One region of the Kitasatospora sp. NPDC098663 genome, then DNA from elsewhere that is predicted to be linked to it. Evidence: predicted binding sites of a transcription regulator. Region 1 holds the regulator's gene; the other holds the start of a gene.
What was found. The regulator HrcA, encoded in region 1, represses chaperone genes, less so after heat shock. The targets are predictions, from matches to a motif close to TTNGCACTCNGNNNNNCNGAGTGCNAA.
Positions count from the first base shown of each region.

Region 2: a site for HrcA is predicted at 3,895-3,921, ahead of groL (chaperonin GroEL). Genes of this name have one in related genera too.

Region 1 is NZ_JBIWAP010000001.1:331,541-338,893, forward strand. Features, by position in the region: gene ACIQVZ_RS01530 (PDZ domain-containing protein) at 1-1,489, opposite strand, end outside; gene ACIQVZ_RS01535 (16S rRNA (uracil(1498)-N(3))-methyltransferase) at 1,560-2,309, opposite strand; gene dnaJ (molecular chaperone DnaJ) at 2,425-3,564, opposite strand; gene hrcA (heat-inducible transcriptional repressor HrcA) at 3,641-4,675, opposite strand; gene htpX (zinc metalloprotease HtpX) at 4,939-5,859, shown strand; gene ACIQVZ_RS01555 (hypothetical protein) at 5,930-6,514, shown strand; gene ACIQVZ_RS01560 (DUF3097 domain-containing protein) at 6,539-7,353, shown strand, end outside.
Region 2 is NZ_JBIWAP010000044.1:5,791-13,143, forward strand. Features, by position in the region: gene ACIQVZ_RS33875 (glucosyl-3-phosphoglycerate synthase) at 36-1,013, opposite strand; SAM riboswitch class I at 1,185-1,321, shown strand; gene thrC (threonine synthase) at 1,339-2,619, shown strand; gene ACIQVZ_RS33885 (MoaD/ThiS family protein) at 2,660-2,938, shown strand; gene ACIQVZ_RS33890 (cold-shock protein) at 3,528-3,731, shown strand; gene groL (chaperonin GroEL) at 4,078-5,700, shown strand; gene ACIQVZ_RS33900 (hypothetical protein) at 5,796-6,152, shown strand; gene ACIQVZ_RS33905 (PadR family transcriptional regulator) at 6,296-6,679, shown strand; gene ACIQVZ_RS33910 (hypothetical protein) at 6,676-7,353, shown strand, end outside.

The sequences.
Region 1 (7,353 bases):
CCGGGTCGAGGTTGCGCACCGACAGGAACGCCAGGTAGCGGCCGTCCGCGGTGAAGGCCGGCGAGGTGTCGATGAAGCGCTCCTGGGTGACCTCGCCGACCGTCCGGGTCGCCAGGTTGGCCAGCACGATCTGGCGCAGCGAGTACGGGCCCAGCCGGTGCACCGGCCGCGACCAGGCCAGCCAGGCCGAGTCCGGGCTGAAGGCCAGCCCGCTGACCTCGCCGTCGGCGCTGCGGTCCAGCTCGTGCACGGTGCCGTCGGCGAGCGCGACCAGCAGGACCCGGCCGTCGTGCACGCCGAGCGCGGCCTGCTTGCCGTCCGGGGACACCGCCAGGGAGTTGACCCGGCCGATCCGCCCGGCGGCCAGCCGGCGGCGCTCGGCGCCCTGGGCGTCGGGGGCGAACTCCAGGGCGTCCTCGCCCTCGGCGTCGGACACCCACAGCACGCCCTGGGCGCCGTCCTCGCCCGGCACCACCCGGGCCAGCCGCCCGCGCACCCCCGGGGTCTCGTCCAGCACCCTGGCCGGGCCCTCGCGGTGGGTCAGCCAGTGCACGTCGCCGCGCACCACCACGGCGCCGGCCCGGCCGGTGCGGTCGGGGGCGGCGGACTCCAGCCAGTGCGCGGCGTGCACCGGGCGGGGGCGGCGGCCGCTGCGCGGGCCGGCCAGCCGGATGTCGAGGCGGCGGGGCGCGGCTCCCGCCAGGTCGTCCAGCAGCCAGACGTCGCCGGCCCGGTGGAACACCGCCCGGGTGCCGTCGGTCCCGGCGTTGCGGGCGTAGCAGCCGTCCGGGTCGGTGGTGTGGCGGCGCAGGTCGGAGCCGTCCGGGAGGCTGGAGTAGAGCTCGCCGACGCCCTCGTGGTCGGAGAGGAAGGCGATCCGGTCCCCCACCCACAGCGGCGAGTCGAGCTGGCCGTCCAACTCCTCGTGGACGCGGACGAATTCGTCCCGCCCGATCCACAACTTGCCCGCCCGGCCGCCCCGGTAGCGCTTCCACCAGGCCGGCTCGCGGTTGTTGACGGTACCCAGCAGCACGCGGTCGCCGCCCGGCTCGAAGGCGAGCCCGCCGACCGGCCCGTACGGCAGCCGCACCGGCTCGCCGCCGTCCAGCGGCACGGCGTGCGCCCAGCTGCGGCGCAGGGTCGCCTCGCCGGCGGTGGTGAGGGCGATCGGGCGCCCGTCGGCCGTCCAGCCCCGCACCTCGGTCTGCTCGCTGCCCCAGTGGGTGAGCCGCCGGGACGGCCCGCCGTCCACCGGCACCACGTGCACCTCGGGCGCGCCGTCCCGGGTGGAGGTGAAGGCGATGTGCCGCCCGTCGGGGGCGAACCGGGGGTGCCGGACGGGCAGGTGATCGGCCGTCAGCCGCCAGGCCCGGCCACCGTCCAGCGGGGCCAGCCAGACGTCGTCCTCGGCGACGAAGGTGACCAGGTCGCCGTGCAGATGGGGGTGGCGCAGGTAGGCGCCCGCAGAGGTGCTCAGGGGTTCCGTCACGCGGTCAGCGTAGGCACGTGCGCGTACCGCGCGGGCCGGTTCGGGCAGACTCCGACCGCACGGGCGCGGGCTACGACCAGCGGCCGGTGCGCCCCAGCAGCAGGGCGCCGGCGGCCACCCCGGCGGTGGAGGTGCGCAGCACCGAGGGGCCCAGCCGGTACGGCCCGGCGCCCGCCTCGGCGAACGCGGCCAGCTCCTCCGGGGAGACCCCGCCCTCCGGGCCGACCACCAGCACCACGTCCCCGGCCGCGGGCAGCGCGGCCAGCGCCAGCGGCTCGGCGCCCTCCTCGTGCAGCACGGCGGCGAACGCGGCCCCGGCCAGCAGCGGCGCCAGCTGCCGGGTGGTCGCCGGCTCGCGCACCTCGGGGAAGCGCAGCCGGCGGGACTGCTTGCCGGCCTCCCGGGCGGTGGCCCGCCACTTGGCGAGCGCCTTGGCGCCCCGGTCGCCCTTCCACTGCGTGATGCAGCGCGAGGCGGCCCACGGGACGATCACGTCCACGCCGACCTCGGTCATGGTCTCCACCGCGAGCTCGCCGCGGTCGCCCTTGGGCAGCGCCTGGACGACGACGATCCGCGGCGCCGGCTCGGGCTCCCGGCGGACGGCGGCCACCGTGACGTCGATCGCGTCCTTGCCGAGCACCGCGGCGACCGTCCCGTCCACCCCGAGGCCCAGCCCGTCGGCGAGGGTCACCGCCTCGCCGGCCGCCAGCCGCTTCACCGCGGCCGCGTGCCGCCCCTCCGGCCCGTCGAGGCGCACCACGGAACCGGGCGCGGCGGCGGCGATCCGCTCGGTCTCGACGACGAAGACGGGGGCGGTCATGCGGGGAACCTCCGGGGGGTGGGGCGGATCGGGAACGCGAAAGGGGCGCCGGGCGAACCCGGCACCCCCGCGCGGACGGCCAGGGCCTAGGGCCTTCGACGGCCCGGGCCAGGGCCTAGCGGCCGTTGAACGCGTCCTTGAGGCGCGAGAACAGGCCCTGCTGGCCCGGCGCGAACTGGCCGGACGGCCGCTCCTCGCCGCGCAGCACCGCGAGCCGGCGCAGCAGCTCCTCCTGCTCGGGGTCGAGCTTGGTGGGCGTCTGCACCTCGACATGCACTATCAGGTCGCCCCGGCCGCCGCCGCGCAGGTGCGTGATGCCGCGGCCGTGCAGCGGGATCGACTGGCCGGACTGGGTGCCGGGCCGGATGTCGACCTCCTCCAGCCCGTCCAGGGTCTGCAGCGGCACCTGGGTGCCGAGGGACGCGGCCGTCATCGGGATGGTGACGGTGCAGTGCAGGTCGTCCCCGCGCCGCTGGAAGACGGTGTGGGTGGTCTCGGCGATCTCGACGTACAGGTCGCCGGCCGGGCCGCCGCCGGGGCCGACCTCGCCCTCGCCGGCCAGCTGGATCCGGGTGCCGTTGTCGACACCGGCCGGGATCTTGACGGTCAGGGTGCGCCGGGCGCGGACCCGGCCGTCGCCGGCGCACTCCGGGCACGGGGTCGGCACGACGGTGCCGAAGCCCTGGCACTGCGGGCAGGGCCGGGAGGTCATGACCTGGCCCAGGAACGACCGGGTGACCTGGGAGACCTCGCCCCTGCCGCGACACATGTCGCAGGTCTGCGCGGAGGTGCCGGGGGCCGCGCCCTCGCCGCTGCACGTGGTGCAGGTGACGGCGGTGTCGACCTGGAGTTCCTTGGTGGTGCCGAAGGCGGCCTCCTCCAGGGTGATCTCCAGCCGGATCATGGCGTCCTGGCCGCGCCGGGTGCGCGAGCGCGGGCCGCGCTGGCCGGCCGCGGCGCCGAAGAAGGCGTCCATGATGTCGGAGAAGCCGAATCCGGCCGCGCCCGCGCCGAAGCCGCCCGCGCCCCCGCCGCCCGGCGAGAGCGGGTCACCGCCGAGGTCGTAGACCTGGCGCTTCTGCGGGTCGGAGAGCACCTCGTAAGCGGCGTTGATCTCCTTGAACCGCTCCTGCGTCTTCGGGTCCGGGTTGACGTCCGGGTGCAGTTCGCGTGCCAGGCGCCGGAAGGCCTTCTTGATCTCGTCCTGCCCCGCATCCCGTCGGACGCCGAGTACCGCGTAGTAGTCCGTGGCCACCAAATGCTCCGCTTGTTCCGCCTGTAGTAGTGCTGCGACTGGACACCGCCGTCAGAGGTTCCGACGGCGGCCTGTGCTACGACTCGGCCAGGATCTGGCCCACGTACCGCGCCACCGCACGCACCGCCCCCATTGTGCCCGGATAGTCCATCCGGGTCGGACCGATCACACCCAGTTTGGCCACGCTCTCGTCGCCCGAACCGTAACCGACCGACACCACCGAGGTGGAATTCAGCCCCTCGTAGGCGATCTCCCGCCCGATCCGGACCGTCATCGCGGCGTCCGCCGTCTCACCCAGGAGGCGGAGCAGGACGACCTGCTCCTCCAGGGCTTCCAGCACCGGCTGGATGGTCAGGGGGAAGTCGTGCCCGAAGCGGGTCAGGTTGGCCGTGCCGGCCAGCATGATCCGCTCCTCGTTCTGCTCGGCGAGCGCTTCGAACAGCGTCGCCAGGACCGTGCTGACGGTCGGGCGGTCCGGCGGCTCGAAACCCGCCGGGAGCTCCTCCAGGAACCCCGGCACGTCCGGCAGCCGCTGGCCGACGGCCCGCGCGTTGATCCGGGCCCGCAGGTCCGCCAGGACCGTCTCGCCGACCGGGCCCGGGCAGTCGACCATCCGCTGCTCGACCCGGCCGGTGTTGGTGATCAGGACCAGCATCACCTTGGTCGGGGCCAGCGCCACCAGCTCGATGTGCCGGACGGTGGACCGTGACAGCGAGGGGTACTGCACCACCGCGACCTGCCGGGTGAGCTGGGCGAGCAGCCGCACCGTCCGCATGACCACGTCGTCCAGGTCGACGGCGCCGTCCAGGAAGTGCCGGATCGCCCGGCGCTCGGGGGCGCTCATCGGCTTGACCTCGGCGAGCTTGTCGACGAACAGGCGGTACCCCTTGTCGGTGGGGATGCGCCCGGCGCTGGTGTGCGGCTGGTGGATGTAGCCCTCCTCCTCCAGCGCCGCCATGTCGTTGCGCACGGTCGCCGGGGAGACTCCGAGGTTGTGCCGCTCCACCAGGGCCTTGGAGCCGACCGGCTCCTCGGTGCCCACGTAGTCCTGGACGATCGCGCGGAGCACGGCGAGCTTGCGGTCGTCCAGCTGGCGAACCTCACCGGCCATGGGGCACACACCTCCGTCTTCGCACGTTGTCCGTTCGTGTCACGCATGCTGCTGCCCGCTCCGGGAGGATCCCGGCTCCGGCACCCGCTTTGGCACTCTGAACCTGTGAGTGCCAAAACCGTACCTGCCAGTGTAAGGCCCGGGCCCAACGGCAGGAACGGCCCGGCCGGAGTGATCCTGCCCGCAGTTCCCGGCGCGGGGGTGGTGCCGTGGGGCCGTCCGGGTGGCAGCATCGAAGACGACGGCGAATGGAGGAGCAAGCGATGTCGAGCTCGGGCCAGCACACCCGTTTCGCGCCCGACCGCGGCCTGACCGGCCGCATGGTCGTGACCATGTTCGTGATCGGGCTGCTGTACGTCGGTTTCACCGGTCTGCTGATCGTGCTGCTGCGCGGCGCCTGGCCACTGATCGTCCTGATCTCCGGCGGGCTGTTCGTGGCCCAGTTCTGGTTCAGCGACAAGATCACCGAACGGGCGATGGGCGCCCACCAGGTGACCCCTGAGCAGTACCCGCAACTGCACGGCACCATCGACCGGCTCTGCGCGCTGGCCGACATGCCCAAACCCCGGGTGGCGGTCGCCGACAACGACATGCCGAACGCCTTCGCCACCGGCCGCAACCCGCAGAACGCCGTGGTGTGCGTCACCACCGGCCTGCTGCGCCGACTGGAACCCGAGGAACTGGAGGGCGTCCTCGCCCACGAGCTGTCCCACGTCGCCCACCGGGACGTCGCGGTGATGACCATCGCCGGCTTCCTCGGCGTCCTCGCCGGGGCCATGACCCGGATCGCCATGTACGGCGGGTTCATGGGCGGCAACCGCAACAACAACGACCAGAACGCGGCCATCGTCGCCCTGGTCATCCCGCTGGTGTCGATGCTCGTCTACGCCATCAGCTTCCTGCTCACCCGGCTCCTGTCCCGCTACCGGGAACTCGCCGCCGACCGCGCCGCCGCCCAGCTCACCGGCCGGCCCAGCGCCCTCGCCTCCGCGCTCACCAAGGTCACCGGCCAGATCGCCGCCATCCCCAGCAAGGACCTGCGCCAGGCACAGCCCTACAACGCCTTCTACTTCGCCCCCGCGCTGAGCGCCCGGGAGACCGCCTCGCAGCTGTTCTCCACCCACCCGACGCTGGAAAAGCGGCTCGCGGAGCTGGCGAAGATCTCCGAGCAGCTCGGCCGCTGAGGCCCCGGCCCCAGCCGCCTTCCTGCGGCCCTCCCGACTCCTCCCGACTCCCTCCTCCGAAAGGACCGCCGTGGGAATCCTGGACACCCTGTTCGGGCGCACCAAGCCCGTCAAGCCCGACCTCGACCAGCTGTTCGGCGTCCCGTCCGCCGCTCTCACCCTGGAGGCCGCGGCCGGGTTCACCCCCACCGGGCTCGGCTCGGTCTGCTTCGCCGCCGTCGAGGGCGCGGCCTTCGGCCAGGTCGAACAGCAGGTGCGGGCGCTGCTCGACGCCGACACCGAGCGCGGCGGCGTCCCGGTGGAGGCCTCCAAGGACGGCTACGGCTACTCCTGGCTGCTCGCCCGGCACACCCCCGAGGAACTGCCGGACCTGGTCAACGACCTGCACGCGGTCAACAGCGAGCTGGAGGCGAACGGCTTCGGACCGCAGCTGCTCTGCTCGCTGGTCGGCTTCCGCAACCCGGACGGGCAGTCGCTGGCCCTGGTCTACCTCTACAAGCGCGGCACCTTCTACCCCTTCGCCCCGATGCCCGGCGGCGGGGAGCGGCGCAACAGCCCGCTGGAGCTCCAGGTCAACGCGATGCTCGGGAACGACCTCCGGCTGGAGAAGGACCTCAGCCGCTGGTTCCCGGTCTGGGGCGCGCCGGGCCTCTGACGGTCCGTCCGTATAGTCGCTTTCATGCGCAGCCGCCAGTACGGACCCGACCTGACCCCGCCGTGGAAGAAGCAGCAGCCCGCCCCGGAGGTGACCGCCGAACGGGACCTGGTGGTGGAGGAGGCCGCCACCGGCTTCTGCGGCGCGGTGGTGCGCTGCGAGAAGACCGCCGAGGGCTTCACCGTCACCCTGGAGGACCGCTTCGGCAAGCTCCGGGTGTTCCCGCTGGTGCCGCGCGGCTTCCTGCTGGAGGGCCGGACGGTCACCCTGGTGCGCCCGGCCGGCCCCGCCCCCTCCCGTACGCCGGGCCGCACCGCCTCCGGCTCGGTCGCCGTCCCCGGCGCCCGGGCCCGGGTCGCCCGCGAGTCGCGGATCTACGTCGAGGGCCGGCACGACGCCGAACTGGTCGAGCGGGTCTGGGGCGACGACCTGCGGATCGAGGGCGTGGTCGTCGAGTACCTGGAGGGCGTGGACGACCTGCCCGCGATCGTCGCCGACTTCGCCCCCGGCCCGGGCCGGCGCCTCGGCGTCCTGGTCGACCACCTGCTCCCCGGCACCAAGGAGCACCGCATCGCCGCCCAGGTCACCGGCGACGCCGTCCTGGTCGTCGGCCACCCCTACATCGACATCTGGCAGGCCGTGAAGCCCGCCTCCGTCGGCATCGCCGGCTGGCCCGCCGTCCCGCGCGGCGAGGAGTGGAAGGAGGGCGTCTGCCGCCGCCTCGGCTGGCCGGTGAACACCCCCGCCGCCTGGAAGCGGATCCTCTCCACGGTGGACAGCTACAAGGACCTGGAGCCGGAACTGCTGGGCAAGGTCGAGGAGCTGATCGACTTCGTGAC
Region 2 (7,353 bases), on a different contig from region 1:
GGGGCTCCGGAGCGGCAAACCCTTTCGGTGGGTGTTCAGTGTCGGGTCGCGTACTCGGGCACGGTGTGCATGGGCGGGCGTTCCAGGGCGGTCACCGGGTGGGTGTGGGCGGTGAACTCCCGGCTCTGCGGGTCGCGGGTGAACTGGGTCAGCAGCGGGTGGACCAGGTCGGCCGAGGCCTTCAGCCGGTGGGTGCGGTCGAGGCGTTCGAGGGCGGTGCGGTAGATGGTGGCGGCCATCCGGCCGAGGGCCTGGCCGTCCTGGTGCCGGTGGTGCCGGACGCCGACGTCCACCTGGGCCAGGGCGTCCAGCCCGACCGTCTCCAGCGCGTCGACCAGCAGGCCGAGTTCGACGCCGTAGCCGGTGGGGAAGGGGAGCCGTTCGAGCAGCGCGCGGCGGGCCGCGTACTCGCCGCCGAGCGGCTGGACGAAACCGGCGAGTTCCGGCCAGTGCAGGTTGAGCAGTGGGCGGGCGACCAGTTCGGTGACCCGGCCGCCGCCGGCCGGGACCACCGCCCCCTCGGTCTCCAGCGGCCGGTCGTACATGGCCTTGACCAGCTGGATGTCCGGTTCGGTGAGCAGCGGGCCGAGGATGCCGGAGACGAAGGCCGGGTCGAACTCGCGCAGGTCGGCGTCGACGAAGCAGACGATGTCGCCGCGGGTGACCAGCAGCGAGCGCCAGAGCACCTCGCCCTTGCCGGGGACGGCGGGCAGCCGGGGCAGGATCGCGTCGCGGTACTCCACCCGGGCGCCGGCCCGGGCGGCGACGGCGGCGGTGGCGTCGGCCGAGCCGGAGTCGACCACGACGAGTTCGTCGACCAGCGGGAGGCGCTCCATCAGCTCGCGGCGGATGGTGCGGACGATGTCGCCGACGGTGGCCTCCTCGTCCAGCGCGGGCAGCACCACGCTGACGGTGCGGCCGGTCCGGCGCTTGGCCTCCAGCAGGGCGTGCACCGGCCGGTCGACCGCGCTCCACGAGCGGCGGCGCAGCCAGGACGCCGCCTGCGGGAGCAGCGCGGGGGTCGGTTCGGCGGGCACGGGACTCTCCTCGGCGGGGTCGGTGGGACGCGCCATCTCGCGTGGCGGACGATCCCATTCGGGGTTGACGCCTTCGGATACAGTCTTCGTACAGCGGCCGGACCTTTGCACGCCGGGGTCGCCGTTGAGCACCACCACAATTTCACATGCTCATCCAGAGGGACTGAGGGAACGGCCCGTTGACGTCCCGGCAACCTTCTCGCGCGGCTGTCTGTCGACAGGCCCCGGCGGGACAGGTGCCAATTCCGGCCTGTGGCGCGACCGTGCCACGGGGAAGATGAGGAGAGAGGCCTCCGCCATCATGGCTATCGACACTGTCGCACCCGCATCCGTGGACCTCGGCCCCGCCACCGCGCTGTCCTGTCGGGAGTGCGGCACCCGCTTCCCGCTCGGTCCGAGCTTCGCCTGCCTGGAGTGCTTCGGCCCGCTGGAGATCGCGTACGACTTCGGCAGCGAGGGCGCCGAGGAGCTGCGCCGCCGGATCGAGGCCGGCCCGAGCTCGATCTGGCGCTACGCGCCGCTGCTGCCCGTCCCGGCCGACGTCGCCACCAAGCCCAACCTGAACCCCGGCTGGACCCCGCTGGTCAAGGCGGACAACCTGGGCCGCGAGCTGGGCTTCACCGCGCAGCTGCACATCAAGGACGACTCGGGCAACCCGACCCACTCGTTCAAGGACCGCGTGGTGGCCTGCGCCATCGAGGCCGCGCGGGCCTTCGGCTTCACGACGCTCTCCTGCTCCTCCACCGGCAACCTGGCCGGCGCGGTGGGTGCGGCGGCCGCCCGGGCCGGCTTCAAGTCCTGCGTGTTCATCCCGCACGACCTGGAGCAGGGCAAGGTCGTCATGGCCGGGGTGTACGGCGGCGAGCTGGTCGGCATCGAGGGCAACTACGACGACGTGAACCGCTTCTGCTCGGAGCTGATCGGCGACCCGGCCGGCGAGGGCTGGGGCTTCGTCAACGTCAACCTGCGCCCGTACTACGGCGAGGGCTCCAAGACGCTGGCGTACGAGATCTGCGAGCAGCTCGGCTGGCGGCTGCCGGAGCAGATCGTCATCCCGATCGCCTCCGGCTCCCAGCTGACCAAGATCGACAAGGGGCTGCAGGAGCTGATCAGGCTCGGTCTGGTCGAGGACCGGCCGTACAAGGTCTTCGGCGCCCAGGCGGCGGGCTGCTCCCCGGTGTCGGCGGCGTTCAAGGCCGGCCAGGACGTGATCCGCCCGGTCAAGCCGGACACCATCGCCAAGTCGCTGGCGATCGGCAACCCGGCGGACGGCCCGTACGTGCTGGACATCGCCCGGCGCACCGGCGGCGCGATCGAGGACGTCACCGACGCCGAGGTGGTGGACGCGATCCGGCTGCTGGCCCGGACCGAGGGCGTCTTCGCCGAGACCGCGGGCGGGGTGACCGTCGGCGTGCTGAAGAAGCTGGTGGAGACCGGTCAGTTGGACCCGGCCAAGGAGACCGTCGCGATCAACACCGGCGACGGCCTGAAGACCCTGGACGCCGTCGCCGGGTCCGGGATGACCGCCGTGATCCGCCCGACCCTGGCGTCCTTCCACGACGCCGGCCTCGCGTCCGCCTGAACACCCCCCACCCCGCCAGGCCCTGTCCGCTAGGAGAACCATGAGCGCCAACGTCCGTATCCCCACCATCCTGCGCACCTACACCGGCGGCGCCGCCGAGGTGGCCGCCGAGGGCGCCACCCTGGGCGAGGTCATCGCCGACCTGGAGAAGAACCACGCGGGGATCTCCGCCCGCATCCTGGACGACGCCGGCAAGCTGCGCCGCTTCGTCAACGTCTACGTGAACGACGACGACGTGCGCTTCGCCGAGGGCCTGGCGACCGGGATCGCGGACGGCGCCAGCGTCTCGATCATCCCGGCGGTGGCCGGCGGCTGCTGAGCCGCGCCCCGATCCGGGCACCCCGCCCGAGCCGTTCGTCCGACCGGCCGTCCGCGTGTACGGAATTCCGTTCTCCGTACGCACGGGCGGCCGGCCGCATTTCGGCGGGAATATGGCGGGGTCAAGTCGGAGTAGAGTGTGGCTCGGTTGGGAACAGGGCTTCCCCTCATCCTCACCCGCGAATCACCCGCGAATCGCCGGACGGTCGTCCGGCCGCTGAGACCGGTCGGGTGCCTGGGCCGTGAAACATGTCAGGCAGATGTCAGAATTCCCGCGGGGATTTGTAGTAATCCGTCCGCTATGTCCGGCGTGAAATGCCGAATTCCTCCCGCTTTGGCCCGTCCTGCCCCTTGGCGCGGTGCCGGAATTCCCCGCAGCTGACCCTGTTGCAGAGGGCGTCGATCCGGATACATTCAGCCGCGGTCGACGTAATCACCCGCTCACAGGGCGCCGTCAGGCACCCCCGGCGGAGGACTGCGGCGTGCACGGCTGCGCCCAGGGGGGGTTCCCCGGGCCGGCCTTCAAACCAGACCCGGGCCCGCGACCTGCGGGCGCGTGAAGGGCCAGCACAGCACTAGGGGAGTTCGGAATGGCTCAGGGCACCGTCAAGTGGTTCAACGCGGAGAAGGGCTACGGCTTCATCGCGGTCGACGGTGGTGCGGACGTCTTCGTCCACTACAGCGCGATCCAGATGGACGGCTACCGCACCCTCGAGGAGGGCCAGCGGGTCGAGTTCGAGATCTCCCAGGGACAGAAGGGCCCGCAGGCGGACATGGTCCGCGCCGCGGTGTGACCCCCTTCCGACCCCAGGAGCTCGGCGCGGCCCACGGCTGGTGACCACTCGCTTCTCGGCGGGCCCGTACGACACGCGTCGTGCGGGCCCGTCGGCGTTCCCCGGCGGGGAGTTGCGCGGGTCGGCGGGAGCGCCCCGGGCGGCTCGCGGGATCGCGATTGGGCTTGCACTCGACCACCCGGAGTGCTAATCATTGGCGTTAGCACTCACAGCGTGAGAGTGACAGCGGACCGGGTCGGTGAGGCCCCCGGGAGCGGTAGGGGAAAGGACCCCCGCACACCAGGGCCGTCCGTCGCGGGCACCCCTTGGTCCGAGCAGTCGACCGTGTCCCGGAGGACCACTTCTGATGGCCAAGATCATCGCCTTTGATGAGGAAGCTCGCCGCGGCCTTGAGCGTGGCATGAACCAGCTCGCCGACGCAGTGAAGGTCACGCTCGGCCCCAAGGGTCGCAACGTCGTGCTGGAGAAGAAGTGGGGCGCCCCCACGATCACCAACGACGGTGTCTCCATCGCCAAGGAGATCGAGCTCGAGGACCCCTACGAGAAGATCGGCGCGGAGCTCGTCAAGGAGGTCGCCAAGAAGACCGACGACGTCGCGGGTGACGGCACCACCACCGCCACCGTGCTCGCCCAGGCCCTGGTGCGCGAGGGTCTGCGCAACGTCGCCGCCGGCGCCAACCCGATGGCCCTGAAGCGCGGCATCGAGAAGGCCGTCGCCGCCGTCTCCGACCAGCTGCTGGCCCAGGCCAAGGACGTGGAGACCAAGGAGCAGATCGCCTCCACCGCCTCCATCTCGGCCGCCGACACCCAGATCGGCGAGCTCATCGCCGAGGCCATGGACAAGGTCGGCAAGGAAGGCGTCATCACCGTCGAGGAGAGCAACACCTTCGGTCTGGAGCTCGAGCTCACCGAGGGCATGCGCTTCGACAAGGGCTACATCTCCGCCTACTTCGCGACCGACCTGGAGCGCATGGAGGCGACGTTCGAGGACCCGTACATCCTCATCGCCAACTCCAAGATCGGCTCGGTCAAGGACCTGCTGCCGCTGCTGGAGAAGGTCATGCAGAGCGGCAAGCCGCTCGTCATCATCGCCGAGGACGTCGAGGGCGAGGCCCTGTCGACCCTGGTCGTGAACAAGATCCGCGGCACCTTCAAGTCCGTCGCCGTCAAGGCCCCGGGCTTCGGCGACCGCCGCAAGGCCATGCTCGGCGACATCGCCATCCTCACCGGTGGCACCGTGATCTCCGAGGAGGTCGGCCTCAAGCTGGAGAACGCCGGCATCGACCTGCTGGGCACCGCCCGCAAGGTGGTCATCACCAAGGACGAGACCACCATCGTCGACGGTGGCGGTGACAGCGAGCAGGTCGCCGGCCGCGTGAACCAGATCCGCGCCGAGATCGAGAACAGCGACTCGGACTACGACCGCGAGAAGCTCCAGGAGCGCCTCGCCAAGCTGGCCGGCGGCGTGGCCGTCATCAAGGCCGGCGCAGCCACCGAGGTGGAGCTCAAGGAGCGCAAGCACCGCATCGAGGACGCCGTCCGCAACGCGAAGGCCGCCGTCGAGGAGGGCATCGTCGCCGGTGGTGGCGTCGCGCTGCTGCAGGCCGGTGTCGCCTTCGACAAGCTGGAGCTGGAGGGCGACGAGGCCACCGGTGCCAACATCGTCAAGGTCGCGCTGGAGGCCCCGATCAAGCAGATCGCGACCAACGCCGGCCTGGAGGGTGGCGTCGTGGTGGAGAAGGTGCGCAACCTTCCCGCCGGTCACGGCCTGAACGCGGCCACCAACACCTACGTCGACCTGATCGCCGAGGGCATCATCGACCCGGCCAAGGTGACCCGCTCCGCGCTGCAGAACGCCGCCTCCATCGCGGCGCTGTTCCTCACCACCGAGGCCGTCATCGCCGACAAGCCGGAGAAGGCCGCTGCGGCCGCCGGCGGCGGCATGCCGGGCGGTGACATGGACTTCTGATCCTGATCGCACCGATCGGATCGGCTGGTTCCTGATCGTGTGGGCGGTCCCCTTCGGGGGGCCGCCCACGCGGCGTTCTACCGGAGAATGGACAGATGGCTTCCGACGACATCGAGACCGCGCTGCACAACGCGCGGGCGCTGATCCTGGCCGACCTCACCGCGCGGGACGTGGCGGACGCCGCCGTCGTCTCCCTGGTGGAGCAGGCCGTGACGCACCGCCGCTGGTGGCTGGAGCAGTGGCCGGACGGCACCGAGTACGTGCTCGGGCTGGTCGCCCAGGACGTCCAGGACGCGCTGCTGGAGGCGTACGGGCGCTGGCCGCTGTGCACCGCCTGCGCCGCCGACGGGGACCCGCACGCGCTCGGCGTGGAGCCGGAGCTGGGGCCGGAGCCGCACTGGGTGTGCGGCAAGCAGGGCGCGGTGGTCGCGCCGGTGGGGGAGCTCTCCTAGGCGGCTCCTGGCCCGCGCCTGGCCCGCGCCTGGTCCGCTCCCGGCTCGCTCCCGGTCCGCGCCAGGCCCGCTCGTGGTCCGCGTCGTGGACCGGGCGGCGGGGGTACTGGACCTATAGGTAGGTTGACGATATATGTAGTCGTATGACTGAACGCTCGATGCAGGAGCCGACGCTGCTGCTGCTCACCGCTCTGGCGGACGCCCCGAGACACGGCTACGCCCTCATCCAGGAGATCGCCGCCATCTCCGGGGGCCGGGTCAAGATGCGCACCGGCACCCTGTACGGCGCCCTCGACCGGCTGCTCCAGCAGGGGCTGATCGAGGTCGCCGCGGAGGAGGTCGTGGACGGGCGGGCGCGGCGCAGCTACGCGCTGACCAGCGTCGGCCGGGAGGCGCTGGCCTCCGAGGCGGAGCGGCTGCGGGCCGTCGCCACCGAGGCGGAGCGCCGTCTCGCGAACGTCCTGTCGGTGCTGCAGGGCAAGCCGGAGCCGGAGGGGAAGTCGACGATGAGGGGGTTCTTCGCATGACGATGACCACGCCGACGATCGGGACGCCGTCGACCGTGCTGCGGGCGGCGCTGCAGTTCTACCCGCCGCGCTACCGCCGGGAGCGCGGCGAGGAGCTGGCCGCGGTGTTCGCCGACACCACGGCGGAGGCGGGCCGCTCGGCCGTCGCCCGCGAGGCGTTCGACCTGGCCGCGTACGGGCTGCGGGTGCGGCTCGGGCTGACCGGCTCCTCGCTGGCCGGGCGGGTGCTCGCGCTGGCCGCGCCGATGGTCGCCGGGGCGCTGGCCGGTGCGGCGCTGGTGCCGTGGGTGAGCGACGCGGAGCGGGCCGCCCACCGGCTGACCTGGGACACCTCGTACAGCGCGTACGCGCTGACCATCGCGCCGCCGGTGATCGCGCTGCTGCTCGCGGCAGCCGTCGTGATGGGGCGCTGGACGGCGGTGCGGGCCATCTCGCTGGTCCAGGCCGTCTCCGCGCTGTTCGTGCTGGCGCAGGCCGTCGTGCTGCCGCCGGAGTTCGACCTCTGGGGGGTGGGGGACAGCAGCGTGGCCACCATGCCGTTCGTGCTGGGGGCGCTGGTGCTGGCCGCGGCGCCGACGGAGTTGCTGCCCAGGGCCTCCTGGCGTTCCGGCGGGCTGGCGCTGGCCTCGGTCCTCGGGGGCGGGCTGCTGGTGGCGCTCCAGCACTGGGGCGAC